DNA from 4 places in the Streptomyces sp. NPDC006743 genome. Region 4 is predicted to be linked to each of the others. Evidence: riboswitches for the same ligand, from Rfam matches in the RefSeq annotation. Region 4 holds a riboswitch; each other region holds the start of a gene.
What was found. A riboswitch is a leader RNA that binds a small molecule or an ion and turns the genes downstream of it on or off. The one in region 4 is predicted to bind cyclic di-AMP.

Region 1 (5,727 bases), on a different contig from region 4:
GGCCTCGGGGTGCTCCGCAGGGGCGAACTCCTCGGCATCTACCCGGAGGGCACCCGGTCGCACGACGGCCGCCTGTACAAGGGCAAGGTGGGCGTCGCGGTGATGGCGCTCGATGCGGGGGTGCCGGTGGTTCCGTGCGCGATGATCGGCACGTTCGAGGCCCAGCCGCCGGGCCGGGCCGTCCCGCGGATCCACCCCGTCGTCATCCGCTTCGGCGAGCCGCTCGACTTCTCCCGCTACGCCGGCATGGAGGGCGAGAAGGCGGTCCTGCGCGCCGTCACCGACGAGATCATGTACGCCATCCTGTCGCTGTCCGGGCAGGAGTACGTCGACCGGTACGCGGCCGACGCCAAGGCCGAGCAGAGCGCGGCACAGGCCGGCCGGGACCGCAGGTTCCCGCGGGCGCCGCTGACCTGACCGGCGGCGGACGGCGAAAGGACGGCCTGCGGCTGCGGCACGGCGAGGGGACGACCGGCGGCTGCGGCACGGCCACGGGACGACCGGCGGCCGCCGCACGGCCCAAGGACAGCCGCGGGCTGCGGCACGGCGAAGGACGGCCAGCGGCGCCGCACGCAAAAGGACGACCGTCGGCTGCCGCACGGCGAAGGGACCGTCTGCGGCTGCCGCACGGTGAAGCTACCGCCGGCGGCTGCGGCACGGCGAAAGGGCGGCCGGGAGATCCGGCCGCCCCTCACCGCGCCTGCCGGACCGCTAGGGCTTCGGCGTGGCGTGCGGACCGCAGGTCACGTCCGCCCCGTCCACCTCGCCGGTGAGCAGGTAGGCGTCCACGCGGCTGTTGATGCACGGGTTGACCAGGCCGGTCACCCCGTGGGAGCCCGCGTCCTTCTCGGTGATCAGACGCGAACCCTTGAAGCGCTGGTGCAGCTCGACGGCGCCCGGGTACGGGGTGGCGGCGTCACGCGTGGACTGCACGATCAGGACCGGCGGCAGCCCCTTGCCGGTCTTGACCTCCAGCGGGGTCCGCTGCTTGACCGGCCAGGTGGCGCACGGCAGGTTCATCCAGGCGTTGGACCAGGTCAGGAACGGGTACTTCGCGTTGAGCCGGGTGTTGTCCCGGTCCCACTTGTGCCAGCTCGTGGGCCACTTGGCGTCGGCGCACTCGACGGCGGTGTACACCGCGTTGCCGTTCTCCGTGGCGATGTTGCCCGCGGTGTCGGACATGTCGGGGGCGGCGGCGTCGATCAGCGGCTGGGGGTCACCGGCGAAGTACTTGCTGAACGCCGTGGCCACCGGCACCCAGGAGGAGTCGTAGTACGGGGGGGTCTGGAAGAAGCCGAGCAGTTCGGCCGGGCCGACGACCCCGCCGATCGGGTTCTTCTTCGCGGTGGCGCGCAGCTGGAGCCACTTGGCCTGGACGGCGTCCCGGGTGGTGCCCAGGTGGAAGCTGGCGTCGTTCTTGGCGACCCAGTCCTGCCAGTCCTTCCAGCGGCCCTCGAAGGCGATGTCCTGGTTGAGGTTGGCCTCGTACCAGATGTTCTCCCGGGCCGGGTTGACGACGCTGTCGACGAGCATCCGGCGCACGTGGCCGGGGAACAGCGTGCCGTAGACGGCGCCGAGGTAGGTCCCGTAGGAGACACCCAGGTAGTTGATCTTCTTCTCGCCGAGCGCGGCGCGGATGACGTCCAGGTCGCGGGCGGTGTTCGGGGTGGTCATCTGCTCGAGCATCGCGCGGCCGGTGCGCTCGTAGCAGCCTTCCGCGTACTCACGCGCCAGCTTGCGCTGGGCCAGCTTGTCGGCCTCGGAGTCGGGCACCGGGTCCGGCTTGGGCGCCTTGACGTACTCCTGCGGGTCCGCGCAGGAGATGGGCGTGGAGTGGCCGACGCCGCGCGGGTCGAAGCCGACGAAGTCGTAGGCCTTCGCCACGTTGGCCCAGACGGGGTTCTTGGAGGTGACCCGGGCCGGGAAGCGCAGGCCGGAGCCGCCCGGACCACCCGGGTTGTAGACGAGGGCGCCCTGGCGCTCGCCCTTGGTGCCGGTGTTGCCGATCCGGTCGACGGCGAGCTTGATCTGCTTGCCGTACGGGTGGGCGTAGTCGAGCGGAACCGAGACGTAGCCGCACTGGATCGGCTTGGCGAGCCCCCAGTCGGCGGGGCAGTCCTGCCAGTCGATGCCGGCCCTGGCGGCGCGGTCCGCGGCGACGGCCGCGCCGCGGGCCTCCCGGTCCTGGCCGTGACGGCTGTCCGCACTGGCCGCGGGGGCCGCCACGGCACCGGCTATCAGGGTCGCCGTGACCAGCGCGCCGGCCGAACCGAACACCACAGCGCGGTTCTTCGGTCTCATAGCCCTCAAGTGGGACCTCCCCGTACATCGTTGCGAATTGGGTACGGGGGATCCTTCCGGCTGTGAGGCGCCTGAGAACAGGGGTCGTTGACCTTCTTTGCCAATCCGATAACCGGCGTATGGTGTTCCGCTCAGCGGAGACGGGAGGGGGGCCCGGCCGGGGCCGGGCGATCGGGGCCGTGGGGGCGGTACCGCCCGGGCTGCGTCGCGGAGTCCGGGGGCGGCCCTGGTGCCGCCAGGGGCGGGGCCGCGCCGTCCGGTGCCGGCCGACGAGAGGGGTGGCCGGGGACCGGCCGGTCCCCGGGCCGGCGGCACGGAGGACAGGAAGGCGGGGTGGACGGCACGGAGGACAGGGAGGGCGGGTTGGCCGGGAGGCCGGGCCGGGGTGGCAGGGGTGCTTCCGGTGGCGTTCAGGGCGCGCAGTGGCGCGCCGGCCCGCGCGCGGCGTGCCGGTCGAGCGCCCGTCTCAGCTCCTCCAGTTCGGCGCCGGACAGGGCGCCGCCCTGGGCGAACTTCAGGATGTGCTCGGCGACCGTACGCACTTTCGTGTTCGTACGCTGCGAGACCTCGCGCAGGACCCGCCAGGCGCTCTCCGGAGGGACGCGTCCGACGGCCACCAGGGCCCCGATGGCCTGGTCGATGACGGCGTGCGAGGTCAGGGCACGCTGCAACTGCTCGTTCTCCTCGTGCAGCCGCTCGTGCTCCGCCACCAGGTCGGTGACGGACAGCGGCTGGAGCGGATGCCGCCTGGACATCGCGAAGAACGCCATGGAGATCCCCTGGGTCGTCGAGCGGCCACAGTTCCGACTCCAGCTTGCTCCATGAGGGCCACGCGCACGACCGGAACGGGCGGCACGGGCTCCCCGGCGCCGCGGGCCGGCCCCGCCGCTGCGCCGGCGGAGCCGAAACGGCCCAAATGACGTACCGCCTTTCGGCGTAGGAAAACGTCCTTTTTCCGGGGCCGTTCGGGTTGCGCGGCGCGTCTGCCCGGATGGCGGAACGGTTTCTTCCGCTGCTGGTCCGGGGCTCGCCGGAGGTGGGGACAGCCGTTCGAGCGCAGAGGTGTCCACCCGAACGGGCGAGCGGTGAGTAACAACACAAACCTCCGGTTCCGTTGGGATTTTCGGACATCCATAGGTGAAGATCCCTGTCTGACGACAAGCCCCCGCCACAACGGCGGGGCGGTCCGGGCGGACGCCGAGTCCTGCCGCCGCCCGGATGACCGGTCGACAGGAGTGGATCGGCAGGAGTGGAGGACCCAAGCACGACGGGTCGCCGGAACGGTCACGCCATGGCCGGATCGAGCTGCCCTTGGGGTGAAGCCGCGCGCCGCGCGGCCGGGCTACTTCGCCAGCCCGAATCCGACAGGTCATCCTTCACAGGCGGCTGACGAAGGGTTGCGCATGACTGCGCTCAATCGTGTCCCGTCGCTCATGGCCCGGGCCGGCACGGCCTCGGCCCTGACCCTCGCCGCCGTCGGCGGCTCGATCGTGGTGCCCGGCGTCGCCTCCGACGCCTCGGCCGCGACCATGGCGACGAAGGCGCTGCAGATCGCGGCGTCCAAGAAGGGCTCCCCCTACCAGTGGGGGGCCACGGGACCCCGCAGGTTCGACTGCTCCGGGCTCACGCTGTACTCCTTCAAGAGGGCGGGCAAGAAGCTGCCCCGCACGGCCGCGCAGCAGTACAACAAGTCGCGGCACATCTCCTCGAAGAGCCGCCGGGCCGGGGACCTGGTGTTCTTCCACTCGGGCTCGTACGTCTACCACGTCGGCATCTACGCCGGCTCGGGCAAGATCTGGCACGCGCCGAAGACCGGGGACGTGGTGAAGCTGGAGAAGATCTGGACCAGGAGCGTCTGGTACGGCCGGGTCAGCTGACCCGCCCGGGGGTGCCGGCGGCGCCGCGGAAGACCGCCGGCACCCCCGGGCGGCGCACACGCCCGACGGGCCACGGGCGCGAAAACGACGCGGCCGGCTGACGGCTGACGGCTGACGGCTGACGGCTGACGGCTGACGGCTGACGGCTGACGGCTGACGGCTGACGGCTGACGGCTGACGGCTGAGTACACCGCGGCGGCTGCCGTGCCGCGCGGGTGACGGCGGGACCCAGGTCCTTCGCAGCTCTTAGGGCTGCCGCACGCCCGGTGCCGTGACCGGGTGGGTGTGCACCGGCCACGGCAGGTCCACGCTGACCGTCTTGCCGCCCTCGCGGGTGGGACGCACGGTCACCCTGCCGCCGCACTCGGCGGTGAGCCAACGGATGATCACCATGCCCCGGCCGTTGTCCTGCTGGACGGCGGCCGGCAGGCGTCTGGGGAACCGGGGGTGGCTGTCGGTGACCCCGATGCGCAGCTGTTCGTCGCGGTCGAGGACCAGGTCCACCCTGAAGGTGGGCGACTGGCCGAGGGTGTGCTGTACCGCGTTGGTGGCCAGTTCCGAGACGATGAGCCGCACGGTGTCGGCGGTGTCCGTGTCCGACGGCAGACCCCACTCCGCCAGCGCGCCGACCGCGTAGGTACGGGCGGCCGCCACCGAGGCGGGATCGCTCGGCAGGGTGACGGATGCTTCCAGGTGGTCTGCCATGGCGACGTCGTCCCTTTCCCGCGGGACCGCGGTCGGACACGGAGCGGATGGTTTCGAGTACGGTCCCGGACTGGTGCTTCGCCGTCAGAGTGCCACCGCCGGGCGGGTCACGGGTGGCGATCCGCCAAGATGTGCATATATCTGTCCCTCGAAGCGGTGAACTCTGCGGCGGGAGGCCGTGGGTGACGCCCGTTCGGGAAGAAGTGAGGAGCCGGTTCCATGCAGCACGGTCCCGCGGTGCGCCGCCGCAAGCTCGGCGCCGAACTGCGCGCGCTGCGCAGCGATGCGGGTCTCACCAGTGGCGAGGCGGCCCGGCTCGTGGGCTGGCACCAGTCGAAGGTGAGCCGGATCGAGACGGGCGCCAGCGGCGTGAAACCGTCCGACGTGCGCTCCCTGCTGGACGCGTACGCGGTCCGCGACGCCCAGCTGCGGGACCTGCTGATGATGCTGGCCGGCTCCGACGACGGTGACGGCAGGCACCACTGGTGGCACGCCTACCGCGGGGTCCTGCCGCCGACGTACCGGGACTTCATCAGTCTGGAGTCGCAGGCGAGCGCGATGCGCACGCTGGAGACGACGGTCGTCCCGGGGCTGCTGCAGACACCGGAGTACGCCCGCGCGGTGACCCGGGCCGCCGTGGACGGGCTCGACGAGGACCGGCTGGACGCGCTGGTGGAGGTGCGGCTGGCCCGTCAGGCCGTGCTGCGGGGCGACCCGCCGCTGACACTCGAGGCGGTGCTGGACGAGGCGGTGCTGCGCCGGGAGGTCGGCGGCCCCGAGATCATGGCGCGGCAGCTCGAGCGGCTGTCGGAGGCGGCGCGGCTGCCCCAAGTGACCCTGCGCG
Region 2 (5,727 bases), on a different contig from region 4:
CGTACGGGCGACTGGCTGAGCCTCACTCTTCGCGGCCCGGCTCGGCCGTGGTGCGGTTCAGCCCTCGAAGCGGCTGTTCAGCCCTTGAGCCGCTGCTCAGCCCTTGAAGCGAGGGAAGGCGCTGCGGCCGGCGTAGACCGCGGCGTCGTCGAGGATCTCCTCGATGCGCAGCAGCTGGTTGTACTTGGCGACGCGCTCGGAGCGGGCCGGGGCGCCGGTCTTGATCTGACCGCAGTTGGTGGCGACGGCGAGGTCGGCGATGGTGACGTCCTCGGTCTCGCCGGAGCGGTGCGACATCATGCACTTGAAGCCGCTGCGCTGGGCCAGCTCGACGGCGTCCAGGGTCTCGGTGAGCGAACCGATCTGGTTCACCTTCACCAGCAGGGCGTTGGCGGCGCCCTCCTCGATGCCGCGGGCCAGGCGCTCGGGGTTGGTGACGAACAGGTCGTCACCGACGAGCTGGACCTTCTCGCCGAGCTTGTCGGTGATGATCTTCCAGCCGGCCCAGTCGTCCTCGAACAGCGGGTCCTCGATGGAGACCAGCGGGTAGGCCGCGACCAGCTCCTCGTAGTACTCCGTCATCTCGGCGGCGGAGCGCTCCTTGCCCTCGAAGAGGTACGCGCCGTCCTTGTAGAACTCGGAGGCGGCGACGTCGAGGGCCAGGGCGATCTGCTCGCCCGGGGTGTAACCGGCTTCCTTGATGGCCTCGAGGATGAGGTCGAGGGCCTCGCGGTTGGAGCCGAGGTTCGGGGCGAAGCCGCCCTCGTCGCCGAGGCCGGTGGCCAGACCCTTGCCCTTCAGGACCTTCTTGAGGGTGTGGTAGACCTCGGTGCCCCAGCGCAGGGCCTCGGAGAAGGACTCCGCGCCGATCGGGGCGATCATGAACTCCTGGATGTCCACGTTGGAGTCGGCGTGCGAGCCGCCGTTCAGGATGTTCATCATCGGCACCGGCAGCAGGTGCGCGTTCGGGCCGCCCAGGTAGCGGAAGAGCGGGAGGTCGCTGGCCTCGGAGGCGGCGTGGGCGACGGCGAGGGAGACGCCGAGGATGGCGTTGGCGCCGAGCGAGCCCTTGTTGTCGGTGGCGTCCAGGTCGAACATGGCCTGGTCGATCAGGCGCTGCTCGGTGGCGTCGTAGCCGACCAGCTCCGGGCCGATCTGCTCGATGACGGCCAGGACGGCCTTCTCGACGCCCTTGCCCTGGTAGCGGTTCGGGTCGCCGTCGCGCAGCTCGATGGCCTCGAAGGCGCCGGTGGAGGCGCCGGACGGAACGGCGGCACGACCCGTGCTGCCGTCGTCGAGGCCGACCTCGACCTCGACCGTGGGGTTGCCTCGGGAGTCCAGGATTTCCCGGGCTACGACGACGTCGATGGACGGCACGAGCATCTCCTTCGTGGATGTGACGCTGAAAGTGCGGGGCGGTCTGCCTTGCGGCTGTGCCTTGCGACTAGAGCCTAACCGTCCCGGGCCGCCGACCGACCGACCGACCGTCCCGTGGACAGGGTGACGGTACACATTGTTCCAGCACGGAACAAAGGGCGGAGGGGCGGGGACGCGAACGGGAAGTGAAAAAGCCCCGCCCCGGTGCGTACGGGGGAACACGCACCGGGGCGGGGAGCCCGTGGGGACGGGGGCGGCCCCACGCGGCCTCCATCGTGGAGGCCGCGCCTGGGGAGGGCCTGGGGTACGGCTAGCGGCTCGCTGTCACTTCAGGTGGAGCTGCTGGCCCGGGTAGATGAGGTCGGCGTCGTCGACGATGTCCTTGTTCAGCTGGAACAGCTTCTCCCAGCCGCCGCGCACGCCGTGCTCGGTGGCGATGGAGCTGAGGGTGTCGCCGGCGGTCACCTTGTACTCGCCGTCACCCTTCTTGACCTTCTTGCCGGTCGGGGTGGTGACGGTCTTCTTCGGGGCCGGACGCGTCGCGGAGCGGTCGGCCGCCCGCTGCTCGGTCGAACGGGTCGAGGTGCTGCTCTTGGAGCTGCTGGAGCTGCTGCTCGACGAGGACGACGAGGAGGAGGAAGAAGAGGAGGAGGAGGAGGACGACGAGGAGCTGCTGCCGCCGCTGGAGGAGGCGCCGGACAGGCCCTTGCCGCAGACCGGCCAGGCACCCTTGCCCTGGCCCGCGAGCACCTTCTCGGCGACGGCTATCTGCTGCGACTTGCTCGCCAGGTCGGCGCGCGAGGCGTAGGCGGTGCCGCCGTACGCGGCCCAGGTGGAGTTGGTGAACTGCAGGCCGCCGTAGAAGCCGTTGCCGGTGTTGATGGACCAGTTGCCACCGGACTCGCACTGGGCGACCGCGTCCCACTCGGAGGTGGTGGCGGCGGAGGCGTTGCCGGCCGCCATCAGCGGGCCGGCGACGGCGACACCGGCGACACCGGCGAGTGCGATGGCGCGGGTGGCCTTGGACGGACGACGATGCTTGCCCTTGCCGGAAAACAGCATGGAAGGATCCCCTCACCGACGCCTGCGAGGTGAGCTGTCGGGTTCGGGCCGGTTGAGTTGCCCGGCCGTGCCCTTGGGGAGGCACGGCTTCACCCCCAGCCGCTCCGGTCGTCCGACCGGCGCGGCAACTTACCTTGGGTCCCCCGCTCCTGCCTTCGGCGCTCGAAGCGACGACTGTTCCCGTACGGCCGCTGGCAGGATTCGGCGTTGCGGCAGCCGGGGCTCGCGGTGGCGAGCGGTCATGACCGTAGACAGGTGATCGGCCGGATTTCAAAGACGATCAGGGCTTCTGAGACTCATCCCACACTTTCACCGAATGGGACATTCGACGCGAAGCGTGACGTGAACTCCGCCTACTTTCGGGCGTTTTCAGCGGGGACATCCAGGCTCTGACCGGCGACGATGTGGTCGGGGTCGGCGCCGATGGAGCCCTTGTTCGCGTCGTAGAGCGCGTGCCATCCGCCGTGGAGGTCAAGGGAGTCGGCGATGGACGTGAGGGAGTCGCCGGTGCGGACGGTGTAGGAGGCGGCGGACGAGGCGTGGGCGGCGCCGCCCTCGCGCGAGGCGTGCCGGCCGCCCGTCGCGCCCGTACGGCCCTCGGCGGCCCCTTCGTCGGCACTGCCGCCGCGGTGGCGGCCGCCTCCGAGCGCACCGGTGTCGACGAGGGCCGAAGAGCCGACGCTCTGCCCGTAGTTGTCCGGGGAGCCGGACTCGTCCCCGCCGCCGGAGCCGTCCGGCCACGGGGTGGTGTCGGACGCGTCCGGGCCGTGGGAGGTGCCGGACTTGGGCGGGTTGCCCGTCTTGGTGGGCGAAGAGGGCGAAGTGGAGGGCTTCGTGGCGGAGTCGCCCGGTGCGCCGCTCCCGTGGGCGGAGCCGACTCCCTTGGGGGTCTGCGCCGAAGAGCCGGACGAACCGGACGAGTCGCCCGTACCGCTCTGCGTGCCGTCAGGCAGACCCGGGTCGTTCACGCCGGACGGCCCCGAACCGTCCGCCCCGCCGCGCCCCTCGGAGTCGTCGGCGCCGTCGGCTGAACCGGACGATCCGGAGGAACCGGAGGAGCCAGAGGTGCCCGAGGACCCGGTCGAGCCGGAGGAGCCCGCAGTGGTCCCGTCCGAGCCGGACTTCGAGGACGACGAGTCGCCGCCCACGCCCGTGTCGACGTCCGCCGCGCCGGAACTCCTGGTGAGCCCGGAGAGCAGCCCGCAGGTGTGCCAGGCGCCGGGACCGCGGTCGGCGAGGATCTTCTCGGCCACGGCTATCTGCTGGGAGCGGCTGGCCTGGTCGGCGCTGGCCGCGTAGGACAGGCCGCCGTACTTCTCCCAGTCGTCCTGGGTCAGCAGCAGGCCGCCGTAGTAGCCGTTGCCGTTGTCGGCGCTCCAGGAGCCGCCGGTCTCGCACTGTGCCACCTTGTCCCAGGTGGTGCCGTCGGCCGCGCTCGCGCCGGAGGCGGCGACCAGGGGGATGGCGATGGCCGATCCGGTCACTCCGGCGGCGACGATGAGGGCCGGAGCCTGACGGGGGCGACGGTGACGACCGTTCCCGGAGAGCATGCGGAGACCTTTCGCACGACAACAGTGACCGGCGTGGCGGGAGGCTGGAAGGCCCCGGCGTCACACTGATGGGTGAAAGTAGCCGGTGACGATCACTTGTCACAAGTTAATGCCGCACAGATCACGTGACGATCACATAGTTGAGCGCGTGTCACCTTCGTGGCCGTCAGTGCCGGGGTGTACGGCCCCGAAGCGCACGGGCAGGGTCCGCAGCCCGCGCATGATGAGGCCGCCGCGCCAGCGCAGGTCCGCCGGGTCGGCGTCGAGCCGCAGGTCGGGCAGCCTGGTGAGGAGGGTGGCCAGCGCGGTCTGTCCCTCCAGGCGCGCGAGGGGGGCGCCCAGGCAGTAGTGGATGCCGTGCCCGTACCCCAGGTGCTGGTTGTCGCGGCGGCCGAGGTCGAGGGTGTCGGGGTGGGCGAACCGCTCCGGGTCGCGGTCGGCTGCGGCGAGGACGACCAGGACCGGGTCGCCGGCGGCGATGTCCTGCCCGCCCAGGGTGAGCGGCCGGGTGGCGAACCGCCAGGTCGCCAGCTCCACCGGCCCGTCGAAACGCAGCAGTTCCTCCACCCCGGTCTCCAGCAGTCCCCGGTCGCCGCCGGCGAGGGAACGCTGCAGCCGTTCCCGCTCGCCGGGGTGGGTGAGCAGGGCGTACATGCCGTTGCCGATGAGGTTGACGGTCGTCTCGAAACCGGCGAACAGGAGGATGAAGGCCATCGCGGCGGCCTCGTTCTCGGTGAGGTGCTCGCCGTGGTCGGAGGCGCGGATGAGACCGGAGATGAGGTCCTCGCCCGGGGTGGGTTCGGCGGGCAGCGCCTCGCGCTTGCGGTGGATCAGCTCGGCCAGGTAGCCGCGCATCTTCTTCACCGAACGGGCCACACCGCCCCGGGGGCCCTTGCCGTGCCGGATCATCATGCCCGCCCAGTCCCGGAAGTCGTCCTGGTCCTCGCGGGGGACGCCGAGCAGGTCGCAGATGGCGTAGATGGGCAGCGGGAAGGCGAACTCGTGGATGAGGTCGGCGGTGCCGCGCGCGGCGAAGGAGGCGATGAGGCCGTCGGCCAGTTCCTGCACGCGCGGCGCGAACTCGGCGACCCGGCGGGGCGTGAACGCCTTGCTGACCAGCCGGCGCAGCCGGGTGTGGTCCGGCGGGTCGATGTTCAGCAGATGCGTCATCAGGTCGGCCTTGCGCTCGCCGGGGATGCCGGTCCTGCCCCGGGCGTGCGCGGGCTCGTCGTGGTGGGCCGGGTTCTTGGACAGCCGGGAGTCGGCGAGGGCCTGCCGGGCGTCGGCGTACCGGGTGACCAGCCAGGCCTCCACACCGCTGGGCAGCCGGGTGCGGTGCACGGGGGCGTGCTCGCGCAGCCAGGCGTACGCCGGGTAGGGGTCGCTGGCGAATTCCCAGGTGAACAGCGGGGGCGGGGCGGGGACGGAGGAGGGGGTGTCCGGCTGGTCGTGCATGGGGCGACAGTAGCCGCCTGGGCGGAGGGCGGCCGGGCGGGGCGGGCGGACGCCTCGGGTCCGCGCCCCCCTTCTCCCGGCGCTCTCAGGCGCCCTCCGTCTTCCTGATCGCGTCCCTGTACGCGCGGGCCGCCGCCCGCAGTGCCGCCTCCGGGTCGACCCCATCGGTCTCGGCGCGGGCGGCCAGGGCCAGGAGTTCGTAGCCGATGCCCTCGCCCCGGGGCAGGGGCACCTGGAGGCCCGCCGTGCGTGCCCGCGAGGCGAGTTTCGCCGCGAGGGCGAG
Region 3 (5,727 bases), on a different contig from region 4:
GACCTTCTTCGTGCGCGTGATCATGTCCCCGTTCGCGCATCCGCTGTTCACGGTCTGCACCGGCCTCGGTTTCGGGATCGCCGCCCTGGCCGGGGAGCGCCGGCGCCGCGGCCGGCTGCTGCTGCCACCGGCCGGCCTGCTGCTCGCGATGGGCATGCACGCGTTCTGGAACGGCTCGTCGACCTTCGGCCGGTACGGGTTCTTCGCGGTCTACGGCGGTTTCATGGTGCCCGCCTTCGGACTGCTCACCTGGCTGGTCGTCTGGACCCGGCAGCGCGAGCTGCGCGCCATCCGCGAGGAGCTGCCCGCGTACGCCGCCGCCGGCTGGCTGACGGCCGCCGAGCCGTTCGCCCTGGGGTCCATGCGAGCACGCCGGCTGGCCCGTGAGTACGCCGGCCGGCACCTGGGCAAGGCCGCGGCGCGGACGGTGGCGCAGTACGAGGCCTACGCGACCTCGCTGGCCTTCCTGCGCCGCCGGGGGCGCCTGGGCCGGGTCCGCGCCGGCTTCGGCGAACGGGAGCGGGAGCTGCTGCACGAGATGTGGCGCAGGCGCGAGGTGGCCCAGCCCGCCCTGGACCACGCGGCACGGATGACCGCGCCGCCCGTACGGGTCGTCCCGCCGCCCTGGCCGACGTACGGCCTGTACGGGTACGGGACGTCCGGGTACGGATACGGGCAGGCCCCGCAGGGACAGCCCGTGTACGGGCAGCCGCCGTACGGGCAGCCGCCGTACGGGCAGCCCTCGCCCGGACAGCCTCCCCACGGGCCGGCGGGACCCGCGGGGCCGGTCGCGCCGTACCCCGCGGGCTCGGCGGGGTACGGCCCGCACCAGCCCTACCGGGCGCAGCCGTGAGGCCGTGACGCCGTGAGGCTCAGGCGGAGGCCTGCGTGAGCCTCGTGACCTCTTCGTCCGTCAGTTCCAGTCCGGCCACCGCCAGCAGCGCCGGGAGCTGTTCCACCGTCCGGGCCGAGGCGATCGGGGCGGCCACGGTCGGCTGGGCCGCCAGCCAGGCCAGGGCCACCGTGGCCGGCTCGGCACCGCGGGCGCGGGCGACCTCGTCGAGCGCGGCCAGGACCTTCTGGCCGCGCTCGCTCGCCAGGTGCTTGGCCGCACCCTCCGCGCGCGGGCTGTCGACCGTGGCGCCGGGCCGGTACTTGCCGGTCAGGAACCCCGAGGCCAGCGCGAAGTACGGGACGGCGGACAGACCGGCCCGCTCGGCGAGGTCCCGCAGGCCGCCCTCGTAGGTGTCCCGGGAGACGAGGTTGTAGTGCGGCTGGATCGCCACGTACCGGGCGAGTCCCTCGCGCTCGGAGAACTCCAGGGAGGCGGCCAGGCGCTCGGCGGAGATGTTGGAGGCGGCGATGTGCCGCACCTTGCCCGCCCTCACCAGTTCGTCGAGGGCGCCGATGATCTCCTCCACCGGCACGTCGGGCTGGTCGAAGTGGGTGTAGTAGAGGTCGATGTGGTCGGTGCCCAGACGCTTGAGGGAGGCGTCGGCCGCGGCCCTGATGTTGGCTGCGGACAGGCCTTGGAAGTCCGGGTGCTGGCTGACCTTGGTGGCGATGACGACGTCGGAGCGGTTGCCGCGCTCCTTGATCCACTTGCCGATGATCGTCTCGGACTCACCGCCGTGGTTGCCCTCCACCCACGCCGAGTAGGAGTCGGCGGTGTCGATGAAGTTGCCGCCGGCCGCCGTGTAGGCGTCCAGGACGGCGAAGGACTGCGCCTGGTCGGCGGTCCAGCCGAAGACGTTGCCGCCGAGGGCGAGCGGGAAGACCTCGAGGCCGGACGGGCCCAGCTTGCGTAGAGAAGTCATGCTTCTCATCAACGACCAGTGCGGAGTGCCCCATTCCGCGCCCCGCCGGTGACCGGCGCAAAGGTTGCGCAAACCACCCGGTCGGCAGGCGGACCGCACAGACCTGAAGGGGCGGGGCCCGGGCCGCCGGCGGGGCCGGACCATGGGCGGGCAGCGACCCGTCGGCGGGCCGGGCCGAGGGCGGGAACCGGTCTGTCGACGACCAGCGACCCGTCGGCGGGACCCGGCCTCTCAGCGGGCGTGGCCCGTCGGCAGGACCCGGGCCGTCAGTGGGGTCCGGGCCCGTGCCCTCGCGGGCGGCGGCGTGCCGGTGGGCGGCGGTCCGTCAGGGGGTGAGGCCCTTGGACTGGAGCCACGCCATCGGGTCGATGCCGGCGGCCTGGCCGTCCGGGTGGACCTCCAGGTGCAGGTGCGGCCCCGTGACGTTGCCGGTGGCGCCCACCCGGCCGATGACCTCGCCCGTGCTCACCTTCTGGCCGGCCGCGACGCTGATCGACGACTGGTGGCAGAACCACAGTTCGGTGCCGTCGTCCAGGGTGAGGATCGTGCGGTAGCCGTAGGCGCCGGCCCAGCCCGCCTCGGTGACGGTACCGCTGTGGACGGCCTTGATCAGGGTGCCGGTGGGCGCGGCGAAGTCGAGTCCGGTGTGGTGCCCGGAGGACCACATGGAGCCGGCCTGCCCGAAGGTGGAGGTGAGGGTGTACGAGGAGGTCGGCAGCGTGTACTGCTTGGCCAGCGCGGCCAGCCGGGCCGCCTCGGCCTCCTTCCGGGCCTGCTCCTCCGCCTTCTTCTTCGCGGCGGCGGCCTTGGCCTCGGCCTCCTTCTTCGCCTGGGCCGCGGCCTCCTCGGCCTGCCGGACGGCCTTGCGGACCGCGGCCGCCTCCGTGGCCGCCCTGGCCCCCGCCTCGGCCTGGGCCTGCTGCTGCTCGGCCTGGGCCATGATCCGGTTGCGCAGCGCCTCGCCCGCGTCCGGGGCGGTGTGCGCGGTCGTTGCGGCACTCCGGGCCGGAGTCTCGGCGACGTCGCTGAGCGCGGTCGCGGAACCCTCCTGGCCGTCGTGGCCGGATGCCTCGAAGAGACCACCCACGGCGGGCAGGCCCTGCAGGGCGGGAACATCGGGCAGGGAGATCGAGACCGGCGGCTTGCCGGTGTTGGCGCTGGCCATGCCGCCCGCCCCGACGGCCGCCATGACGCCCACGCCGAGCACGGTGGAACTGCGGGCGAGCCCGCCGCCGCGCTGCTTGGCCACACGGTGCCGGCCGCGGACGGGACGCAGGGAGTCCTCGGTGGGGTTCCACTCCTCCCAGGGGCCCTCGTCGGGGTGCCGGTCACCGTAGGCGAAGGACTCGGTGCGCCGGCTCGGCACCGACGGGGCTTCAGAGGCAGGCGGGTTGGACGCCACGCGGGCGTGCTCCTTTCCTTCCGTCTCGCCTACCGGGTTAGCTGACGGGTTCGGAGCGGGAAGGTCTCCTACGCGCGTCAACCAGCCGCGTACGCACGGCGGATGACGCCCGATTCACCCCAAGTTGGTGGTTCCCCGGTTCCCTCGCGGGATTCGGCGCGCGCGCACGGAGCCGCCTTCGGTGACGGCTGGGACGACCGCGCTGCGTTATCGAACGTTAATAGACCTGGGGCCCCGATTCCAAGCCGGTCGTCTTGATCCTTAAACCTTTTTGGCCAGAACATAAGCCTCACGAGGGATGAAAGCGGGGTGAGTTGACTGGACTTCAGGCCACATCACGGCGCCATCGGGCCGCGTCCGGCCCGGACGGTTCGGTGATGGTGTGTCAGTTGTTATGCGGACGGGGACGGCCCGCTCACGTCGGGTCACCGCGATCAATGAGCGGCCGGAGCACCGGAACGAACGGACCCGAACGGATACGAACGGAAAACGACTCAGGGCCGGAATCCTTGATCGGATTCCGGCCCTGGGCCTTCAGTAGCGGGGACAGGATTTGAACCTGCGACCTCTGGGTTATGAGCCCAGCGAGCTACCGAGCTGCTCCACCCCGCGTCGTTGAAACCAGTGTACGTCATCCCCGGGGTGGAATGCACACCCGTCACAGCAGGTGGCGATTGGGCGCCTTGGCCCGACCCTCGAACTCCGGCAGGACGACGACGTCCGCGCCCGCGGCCGCCAGCACCCCGGACCCGTCGGCCGCCTCGACGAACGTGTCCGGCTCCCGCCAGGCCGTGACCACTCGCCGCACTCCCGCGTCCAGAATCAGCCGGGCGCACGGACGCGGCCGGGAGGCGCGTCGGGCGCACGGTTCCAGACTGCTGTACACCGTGGCGTCCGGCAGCCGCGGATCGGCCGGATCGATCTTCGCGAGCGCGGCCTCCTCGGCGTGCACCACCGGATCGCCGGCCTCCCGCGAGTGGCCGCGGGCCAGCTCGGTGCCGTCGGCGGCGACCACCACCGCGCCCACGCTGAACGCCGTCCGCGACGGCCGGCACTGGCCGGCCAGCTCGCACGCGATCCGCAGCCAGTGCCGGTCGGCGGGAACGGGGGCGGCTCCCGTGCCGGGGGCCGTGGGCTCGTAGCGCATGAGGACGACGTCGCCGAGGGCCCGCGTCTCCACCAGCCGCAGCCGTCCCCTCTGGTACGCGCCCGGCCCGAACAGCCTTGGGGCGCCGGGGTCCCCGACGAGCAGCGGCGCGAGCACGAGGTGCAGTTCGTCGGCGAGGTGCCGCTGGAGCAGCTGGGTGTGCACGGTGCCGCCGCCCTCGACCATGAGCCGGCGCACCCCGCGCACGTCGTGCAGGTGCTCCAGCACCGCGTGCCAGTCGAGTTCGGCGCCGAGCGCCACCACGGAGACGGCCTCGGCACCGGCACCTGCCGCGGCATCCGCACCGGCGTCGTCGGTGCCGGCGTCGCCTGCCGGCCCGGTGCCGATGCCCGCGCTGCGCAGGCGCTCGGCGCCCTCGTCCGTCGTGTAGACGGCCTTCTCCCCGCCGGTGTGCCAGAAGCGGGCCCGCGGGTCCAGCTCCCCGGAGGCGGTGACCGTGACTTTCAGCGGATGCTCGGGCCGGCCCGCCGCGACCCGGGCGGCGCGCCGCTCGGGCGAGTTGACCAGCAGGCGGGGGTTGTCGGCGCGCACCGTCCCGGCCCCGACGAGGATCGCGTCCACGCTCGCCCGTACGTCGTCGACCCGGTCGAAGTCGGCGGGGCCGGACAGCAGGAGACGGCTCGGACCGGTGTCGTCCAGGAAGCCGTCCAGGGAGACGGCGGCGGACAGCAGGACGTGGGGGAGGGGCATCGGCGCACTCTCTCTCGGCGATGGGCGGGCTGCTCGCAGGCGTGGGGGCGCCTCGGGTTTTCTACCAGTCCGTCCGGGCGGCCCGGCGCGCTGGGCCGTGCGCCGGCGCGGGGAGAGGGCGTGCCGGCGCGGGGAGGGGGTGCGTCACGCGCCGGGGGTCACCCCGTCCAGTGTCCCGAGGTGAACGTCACCGCGAGGACGGTCGTCAGCGGCGCCACCACGCCGACGTAGGCCTCCTTCACCCAGCGGTGCCGCAGGCTCCAGTGCGCCAGGCCCGTCCACAGCGGCCACCAGATCAGGGTGGCCCGCGGCACGGAGAGGTACCAGTAGGAGGTGCCCAGCGCCCACAGGTTGAGCGCGATGAACACGGCCTCCGGCCAGCGGCGGCGCACCAGCAGGACGCCCAGCAGCAGCACCCCGGCGGCCATGGCGGCCAGTTCCAGCTGGAACTCGACGGCGTACCCGGTGCTCTGGAGGTGGCCGAAGGCGTTGCGCCAGGTGTGGCGGAACGCTTCGGCGGGGCTGTGGAAGTCGCGGTACCAGCCGCGTTCCTCGGCGTGCTTCCAGGCCATCCAGTCGCCGGTCCGTACCCGCAGGTAGACGGTGTACGCGGCGGCGGGCACCGCCGGCAGCAGGCACCAGCCGAGCGG
Region 4 (5,727 bases):
CCAGCGCCGTCAGTCCGGGGGCGAACGTGATCAGCAGGGGAAGCAGCGGTACCAGGGCCGCCACCGTCGTCGTCAGGGCCCGGCGCCTGCGGTCCAGCCGGGGCGGGGGCTCCAGGAGGCGGTCCACCCGTTCACCGAGCAGACGGTGGCTGGAGGCGCAGGAGAGGACGCCGCGGTGCTGGTTGAGTTCGATCAGGGCGAGGGCCGTGGTGAGGTGGCCGTGACGGCGGGAGGCGGTGTCGTCGGCGGCCAGCTCGACCAGGCGGTGGGTCTGGTCGCAGAAGTGCGCGAAGAGCGGGATGCGCGGGAAGCCGGTCGCGAGCGCGGTCGACAGGTGCAGCAGCCAGTCGTGGTGGGCGCGGGCGTGGCCGCGCTCGTGGGCGAGGACCGCGTCGAGCTGGTGGCCCGTCAGGCGTTGCAGCGCTCCCGTCGTGACGATGAGCTGGGGCGGATGGCCGGGCATCCACCACGCGTCGGGGTACTCGTCCTCCAGCACCAGCATCGGCCCCCGCGCCACGGGCAGGCCCGCGGGCAGGTCGGGGGCGCGTTCGCGCAGGTGGGCGCGGGCCAGGCCGCGGCGACGGCGGGCCTCGGCGAGTTCACGGCCGAGCATCGCGGTGGTCCAGGCGGCGCCGCACGCCAGGAGCAGGGTGAGGGCGGCTGCCCAGGCCGGCGCGACCGACAGGTCGTAGGCGGCGGTCACGGCGTCCGGCGCGGGGGCGAACACCCGGTCGCGCACGGTGTGGAAGACCGCCGCCGCGCCCAGGACCAGGGCGGCCAGACAGCACAGCAGGACGGTGGCCACCAGGCACTGCCACACCCACAGCGCGACCACGGGTTCCCGCTCGGGCCACCGCGCCCGGGTCAGCGCGCGGGGAACCGGCACGGCGGCCGCCAGAGCGACGGCGCTCAGCAGGAGCAGGCAGACGGTCATGCCACGGTCTCCGGATCCTGATCGGAGGTGGGCGGGTGTCGGGTCGTGCGGTGGAACGGGCTGTGCTTTGGTGCTGTGCTGCGCGTGGTGCGGTGGGTCTGGGGACGGCCGGTGGAGCGGGGCGTGCGGTGCGGTGGTGCCGGCGGCCGTCCCCGCAGTGGTACGGGCGTGCGGTGCGCGGTGGGGCCGACGGGTGTTCGCGGTGGTGTCGCGCGGACCGTGCGGGCACGGTGCGCGTGCCGGTGCGGTGCGCGCCACCCGGTCCGCCGCCAGTATGACGGGGACGGGCGCCCCCAGTCATGGTCCGGCGGCGACCGGCCGGCAGGATCTCCGTCACGGCGGCTGAGAGGGGCGCCCCGTGTCGTGGTCCGGCGGTGCCCGGTCCCGCGCGGTCTCCGCTCCGACGGCTGGGGTGTCACCCCGCCGTGATCCGCCCCGTGACCTCTCCCAGCCCCACCCGGACCCCGCCCGCGCCCGGCGCCCACGCCGACAGCGTCACCACGTCCCCGTCCTCCAGGAACGTCCGCTTGCCGTCCGGGAGTTCGATCGGTTCGCGGCCGTTCCAGCTGAGTTCCAGGAGCGAGCCGCGCTGGGCGGGCTCCGGTCCGCTGACCGTGCCCGACCCGTACAGGTCACCGGTGCGCAGCGAGGCGCCGTTGACCGTCATGTGGGCCAACTGCTGGGCGGCCGTCCAGTACATCGTGGAGAACGGCGGCCGAGAGACGACGTGTCCGTTGATCGCGACGGAGATCCGCAGGTCGTAGCCGCCGGGCTCCTCTTCGGAGTCGTCCAGGTACGGCAGCAGCGGGTGCGTGCGCTGCGGCGGGGCCAGCCGTGCGTCCTCCAGCGCGTCCAGCGGAGTGATCCACGCCGACACCGACGTGGCGAACGACTTGCCGAGGAAGGGGCCGAGGGGGACGTACTCCCAGGCCTGGATGTCCCGCGCCGACCAGTCGTTGAGCAGGCACAGTCCGAAGACGTGCTCGCGGAAGTCCGCGAGGGCCACCGGCTGCCCGAGCCGCGAGGGCACGCCCACCACGAAGCCGACCTCGGCCTCGATGTCCAGCCGGATGGAAGGGCCGAAGACGGGGGCGGGGTCGGTGGGGGCCTTCCGCTGCCCCGAAGGGCGTACGACGTCCGTGCCCGACACGACCACCGTGCCGGAGCGGCCGTGGTAACCGATCGGCAGGTGCTTCCAGTTGGGCGTCAGCGAGTCCTCGGCGTCCGGGCGGAAGATCCGGCCCACGTTGCGGGCGTGGTTCTCGGACGCGTAGAAGTCGACGTAGTCCGCGACCTCGAAGGGCAGGTGGAGGGTCACCGAGGACAGCGGGTGCAGGAACGGCGCCACGGTCTCCTGGTGGGCGGGCACGGTCACCCACGCCGTCAGCGCGCGCCGCACGTCCGACCAGGCGGTGCGGCCCGCGGCGAGCAGCGGGTTCAGGGTCGGCCGTGCCAGCAGGGCGGCGTAGGGGGAGCCGAGCGCCACGGCCGCCGCGCCCGCGTCCAGGACGTGGTCGCCGAGCCGGACGCCGACGGTCCGCTCCTGCGATCCGGCGCGGGAGAAGACACCGTAGGGAAGGTTGTGCGGACCGAAGGGGTCGCCCTCGGGGACCTCGAAGGGGGGCATCGGGTTCTGCCTCTCTTTCGTGTGCCGTGCGTTCCATGGGGGCGGCACCTGGGCGCGCCTGGGCCACCGGGCCACACGTTCATGTGGTCGCGCCACACGTTACGGGGGAGGTGCCGTCTTGGGCAGTGTCGAAAGAGTTCGCGATGTCCGAATCCGGGTGCCGGGGCGGGCGATTCGGGAGCGGTGTCTCCGGGGACGCGGACGGGGCGGATCCGCTCTGCGGGGACCGCGCGTTCGTCCGGTCGGCCGAGGGGACGGCACAGGCGGACCGCATGGTGGAGGACCCGCCCCGCACCGGCCGCACCGTCCTGTTCCCGTACGTCACCCGCGTGGCGGATCCGTATTCTCTGATCATGCCCGCTCCCCACGCCCCCGCCCTCATCGCCACCGACCTGGACGGAACGCTGCTGCGCGGCGACGACACCCTGTCCGAGCGGTCCCTCGCGGCACTCGCGCGGGCGACGGCGGCAGGCGCCCGGCACCTCGTCGTGACCGGCCGGCCCGCGCCGAGGGTACGTTCGCTGCTGAAGGACCTGGGCAGTACGGGGCTCGCGGTGTGCGGCCAGGGCGCACAGCTCTACGACGCCGGTTCGGACCGCCTGCTGTGGTCGCGGACGCTCGACCGGGAGACGGCCGAGACGGCGCTCGGCAAGATCGAGGCGGAGGTGGGGGAGGTGTACGCCGCGGTCGACCAGGACGGGGTGGACGGGCTCACGCTCATCGAGCCGGAGTACCGCATGCCGCACCCCACGCTCCCCGCCCAGCGGGTGGCGCGGCGCGACGACCTGTGGCGCGCGCCCATCAGCAAGGTGCTGCTGCGCCATCCCGTCCTGTCCGACGACGAGCTGGCGGCGGCGGCCCGGGGCGTGGCCGGTTCCCTCGTCACGGTCACCATGTCGGGCCCGGGGACCGTGGAGCTGCAGCCCCGCGGCATCACCAAGGCGACCGGTCTGGCCCTGGCCGCCGGGCGGCTGGGGCTGGGGCCCGAGGACACCCTCGCCTTCGGTGACATGCCGAACGACATCCCCATGTTCCGGTGGGCCGCCCGGGGAGTGGCCATGGCCGACGCCCACCCGGAGCTGAAGGCGGTCGCCGACGAGGTCACCACGTCGAACGAGGACGACGGCGTGGCCGTCGTCCTCGAGCGACTGTTCGTCTGAGAGCCGGATCCGTCAGTACGCGCTGAAGACGTTGTCGATGGAGCCGTAGCGCGCGGCCGCGTAGTTGCAGGCGGCCGTGATGTTCGCGACCGGGTCGTAGATGTCGAACGACGTGCCGGCCACGTGGTAGGCGTTGAAGGTCGGCTGGATGACCTGGAGCAGGCCCTTGGACGGGATGCCCTTGGCGGCGTTGGAGTCCCAGTTGTTGATGGCCAGCGGGTTGCCGGAGGACTCGCGTATCACGTTGCGGTAGATGCCGTTGTACGTGCCGGGGATGCCCTTCTGGCCCATGATCGCGAGCGACTCGCGGATCCAGCCGTCCAGGGTGTTGGGGTAGGCGACCGTGCTCACCGTCTTGGCGGTGGCCGTGGTCGTCGCCGCCGGGGCGGCGGAGGCGCTGGTGGCGCCGATCAGCGGGAGGGCGAGGACGGCGGCACCCGTACCGGAGACGGCGAGGGTGCGGACGAGGCGGGCGGTGCGGGAACGGCGCTGACCGTTTGCAGGCATGGGGGATTCCTCTCCGTCGCCTGCGAGGTGAGCTGTCGGGTTCGGGCGGGGAGGTGCCCGGCCGTGCCCTCGGGTGGCACGGCTTCACCCCGAGCCGTTCCGGCACGGCGTACGACGTAGGACGACGTACGGCGCTCCGGCCCGGCGACTTACCTGGGTCCCCCGCTCCTGCCATGAAGTGGTTCGGTCGATGGATGTCGGGCGGTGGCAGGATTCGGCGTCCACCCGACTGGCCGGGAACGTATGCGAGAGCACATGTCCCGAACAAGTACCTGATTCATACATCGCCCTAGTTGACCTTGATCCGGGGCGTTTTGGGCGCTTGATCCTTTGCTTCTGCCAACGGTCAACTCGTATGCGGGGCAAGGGAAGCGGGGGTGTGCGGGGCAGTGGCGGGGCGGCGGGCCGCGCGTGACCCAACTCACGGAATAATCCGGCCAGGAGCATTTACGGCCAACGGGAATTGAAATGCTAATAAGGGTAAATCGGACTCCTTCGGCGCGGTGGGGCGGGGAAGAGGCGGGGAGTGGTCGTGTCGGGGCGGGGCAGGGGAGAGGTGGTGGGGGCTGTCACGTTCGGTGAGGCTGTGGCTCCGTTCACGCGGACAAGGGTTCGTCGCGCTCCGTGGCCGTCCGTCGCCGCGGCCCCTCGCGGGCCGTCCCGGTCTGTCGTGCTCGGTGTGAGGCCCGGGAGGGGGCAGGGTAGGGAGGAGTGAGTCGATAAATATCTGTTCATACGTGGTGATCGAAAACATATCGGTCGTGATCCGATACCACCTGGCCTGTATCGGTGGGCGCTATCGGTGATCGAAACGTGACCGGATACGCTGACTTGAGTGATGGCAGCGACCTATCGACAAACCGTGTAGCGCCAGCAGACACCAGCAGACAGGAGACCCCTCGTGACCGTCGTCGGGCCGTTCGGGCTGAGCGTGCGGGACCAGGCTCTCGAAGCCGATGTCCAGGCCGGGTTGGCGGCTGTCGAGGAAGGGCTGCTCGAAGCCACCAAGAGCGAGGTCCCGTTCATCACGGAGGCCGCCCAGCACCTCGTCAAGGCGGGCGGGAAGCGGTTCCGCCCGCTGCTCGTGATGCTCGCGGCCCAGTTCGGCGACCGGTACGCGCCGGGCATCGTGCCGTCGGCCGTGGTGGTGGAGCTGACCCACCTGGCGACGCTGTACCACGACGACGTGATGGACGAGGCCGCCGTGCGACGCGGCGTGGCCAGCGCGAACACCCGCTGGGGCAACTCGGTGGCGGTCCTGACCGGCGACTTCCTCTTCGCCCGCGCCTCACAGATCCTCGCCGACCTCGGCCCGGAGGCCGTCCGGGTGCAGGCGCTGGCGTTCGAACGGCTGGTCACCGGCCAGATCCTGGAGACGGCGGGGCCGCAGGACGGCAGGGACCCCGTCGAGCACTACCTGGACGTGCTGGGCGGCAAGACGGGATCGCTGGTGGCCGTGTCGTGCCGGTTCGGCGCGATGATGTCCGGGGCCGACGAGA

Region 1: another riboswitch for cyclic di-AMP. It lies ahead of ABZ719_RS06870 (C40 family peptidase); the one in region 4 lies ahead of ABZ719_RS29475 (transglycosylase SLT domain-containing protein).
Region 2: another riboswitch for cyclic di-AMP. It lies ahead of ABZ719_RS20535 (transglycosylase family protein); the one in region 4 lies ahead of ABZ719_RS29475 (transglycosylase SLT domain-containing protein).
Region 3: another riboswitch for cyclic di-AMP. It lies ahead of ABZ719_RS25570 (M23 family metallopeptidase); the one in region 4 lies ahead of ABZ719_RS29475 (transglycosylase SLT domain-containing protein).

Annotation. Positions count from the first base shown of each region.
Region 1 is NZ_JBEYJA010000005.1:152,448-158,174, forward strand. It holds gene ABZ719_RS06855 (lysophospholipid acyltransferase family protein) at 1-417, shown strand, start outside; gene ABZ719_RS06860 (alpha/beta hydrolase) at 712-2,301, opposite strand; gene ABZ719_RS06865 (ANTAR domain-containing protein) at 2,712-3,071, opposite strand; cyclic di-AMP (ydaO/yuaA leader) riboswitch at 3,487-3,701, shown strand; gene ABZ719_RS06870 (C40 family peptidase) at 3,705-4,178, shown strand; gene ABZ719_RS06875 (ATP-binding protein) at 4,425-4,883, opposite strand; gene ABZ719_RS06880 (helix-turn-helix transcriptional regulator) at 5,103-5,727, shown strand, end outside.
Region 2 is NZ_JBEYJA010000024.1:14,470-20,196, forward strand. It holds gene eno (phosphopyruvate hydratase) at 97-1,383, opposite strand; gene ABZ719_RS20535 (transglycosylase family protein) at 1,702-2,439, opposite strand; cyclic di-AMP (ydaO/yuaA leader) riboswitch at 2,444-2,610, opposite strand; gene ABZ719_RS20540 (transglycosylase family protein) at 2,793-3,989, opposite strand; gene ABZ719_RS20545 (cytochrome P450) at 4,122-5,444, opposite strand; gene ABZ719_RS20550 (nucleoside triphosphate pyrophosphohydrolase) at 5,530-5,727, opposite strand, start outside.
Region 3 is NZ_JBEYJA010000036.1:20,805-26,531, forward strand. It holds gene ABZ719_RS25560 (PrsW family glutamic-type intramembrane protease) at 1-853, shown strand, start outside; gene ABZ719_RS25565 (aldo/keto reductase) at 873-1,817, opposite strand; gene ABZ719_RS25570 (M23 family metallopeptidase) at 2,143-3,219, opposite strand; cyclic di-AMP (ydaO/yuaA leader) riboswitch at 3,231-3,388, opposite strand; tRNA gene ABZ719_RS25575 (tRNA-Met) at 3,758-3,831, opposite strand; gene ABZ719_RS25580 (dihydrofolate reductase family protein) at 3,878-5,077, opposite strand; gene ABZ719_RS25585 (mannosyltransferase family protein) at 5,236-5,727, opposite strand, start outside.
Region 4 is NZ_JBEYJA010000048.1:527-6,253, reverse strand. It holds gene ABZ719_RS29490 (M56 family metallopeptidase) at 1-934, opposite strand, end outside; gene fahA (fumarylacetoacetase) at 1,350-2,561, opposite strand; gene ABZ719_RS29480 (HAD family hydrolase) at 2,915-3,721, shown strand; gene ABZ719_RS29475 (transglycosylase SLT domain-containing protein) at 3,734-4,228, opposite strand; cyclic di-AMP (ydaO/yuaA leader) riboswitch at 4,233-4,427, opposite strand; gene ABZ719_RS29470 (polyprenyl synthetase family protein) at 5,130-5,727, shown strand, end outside.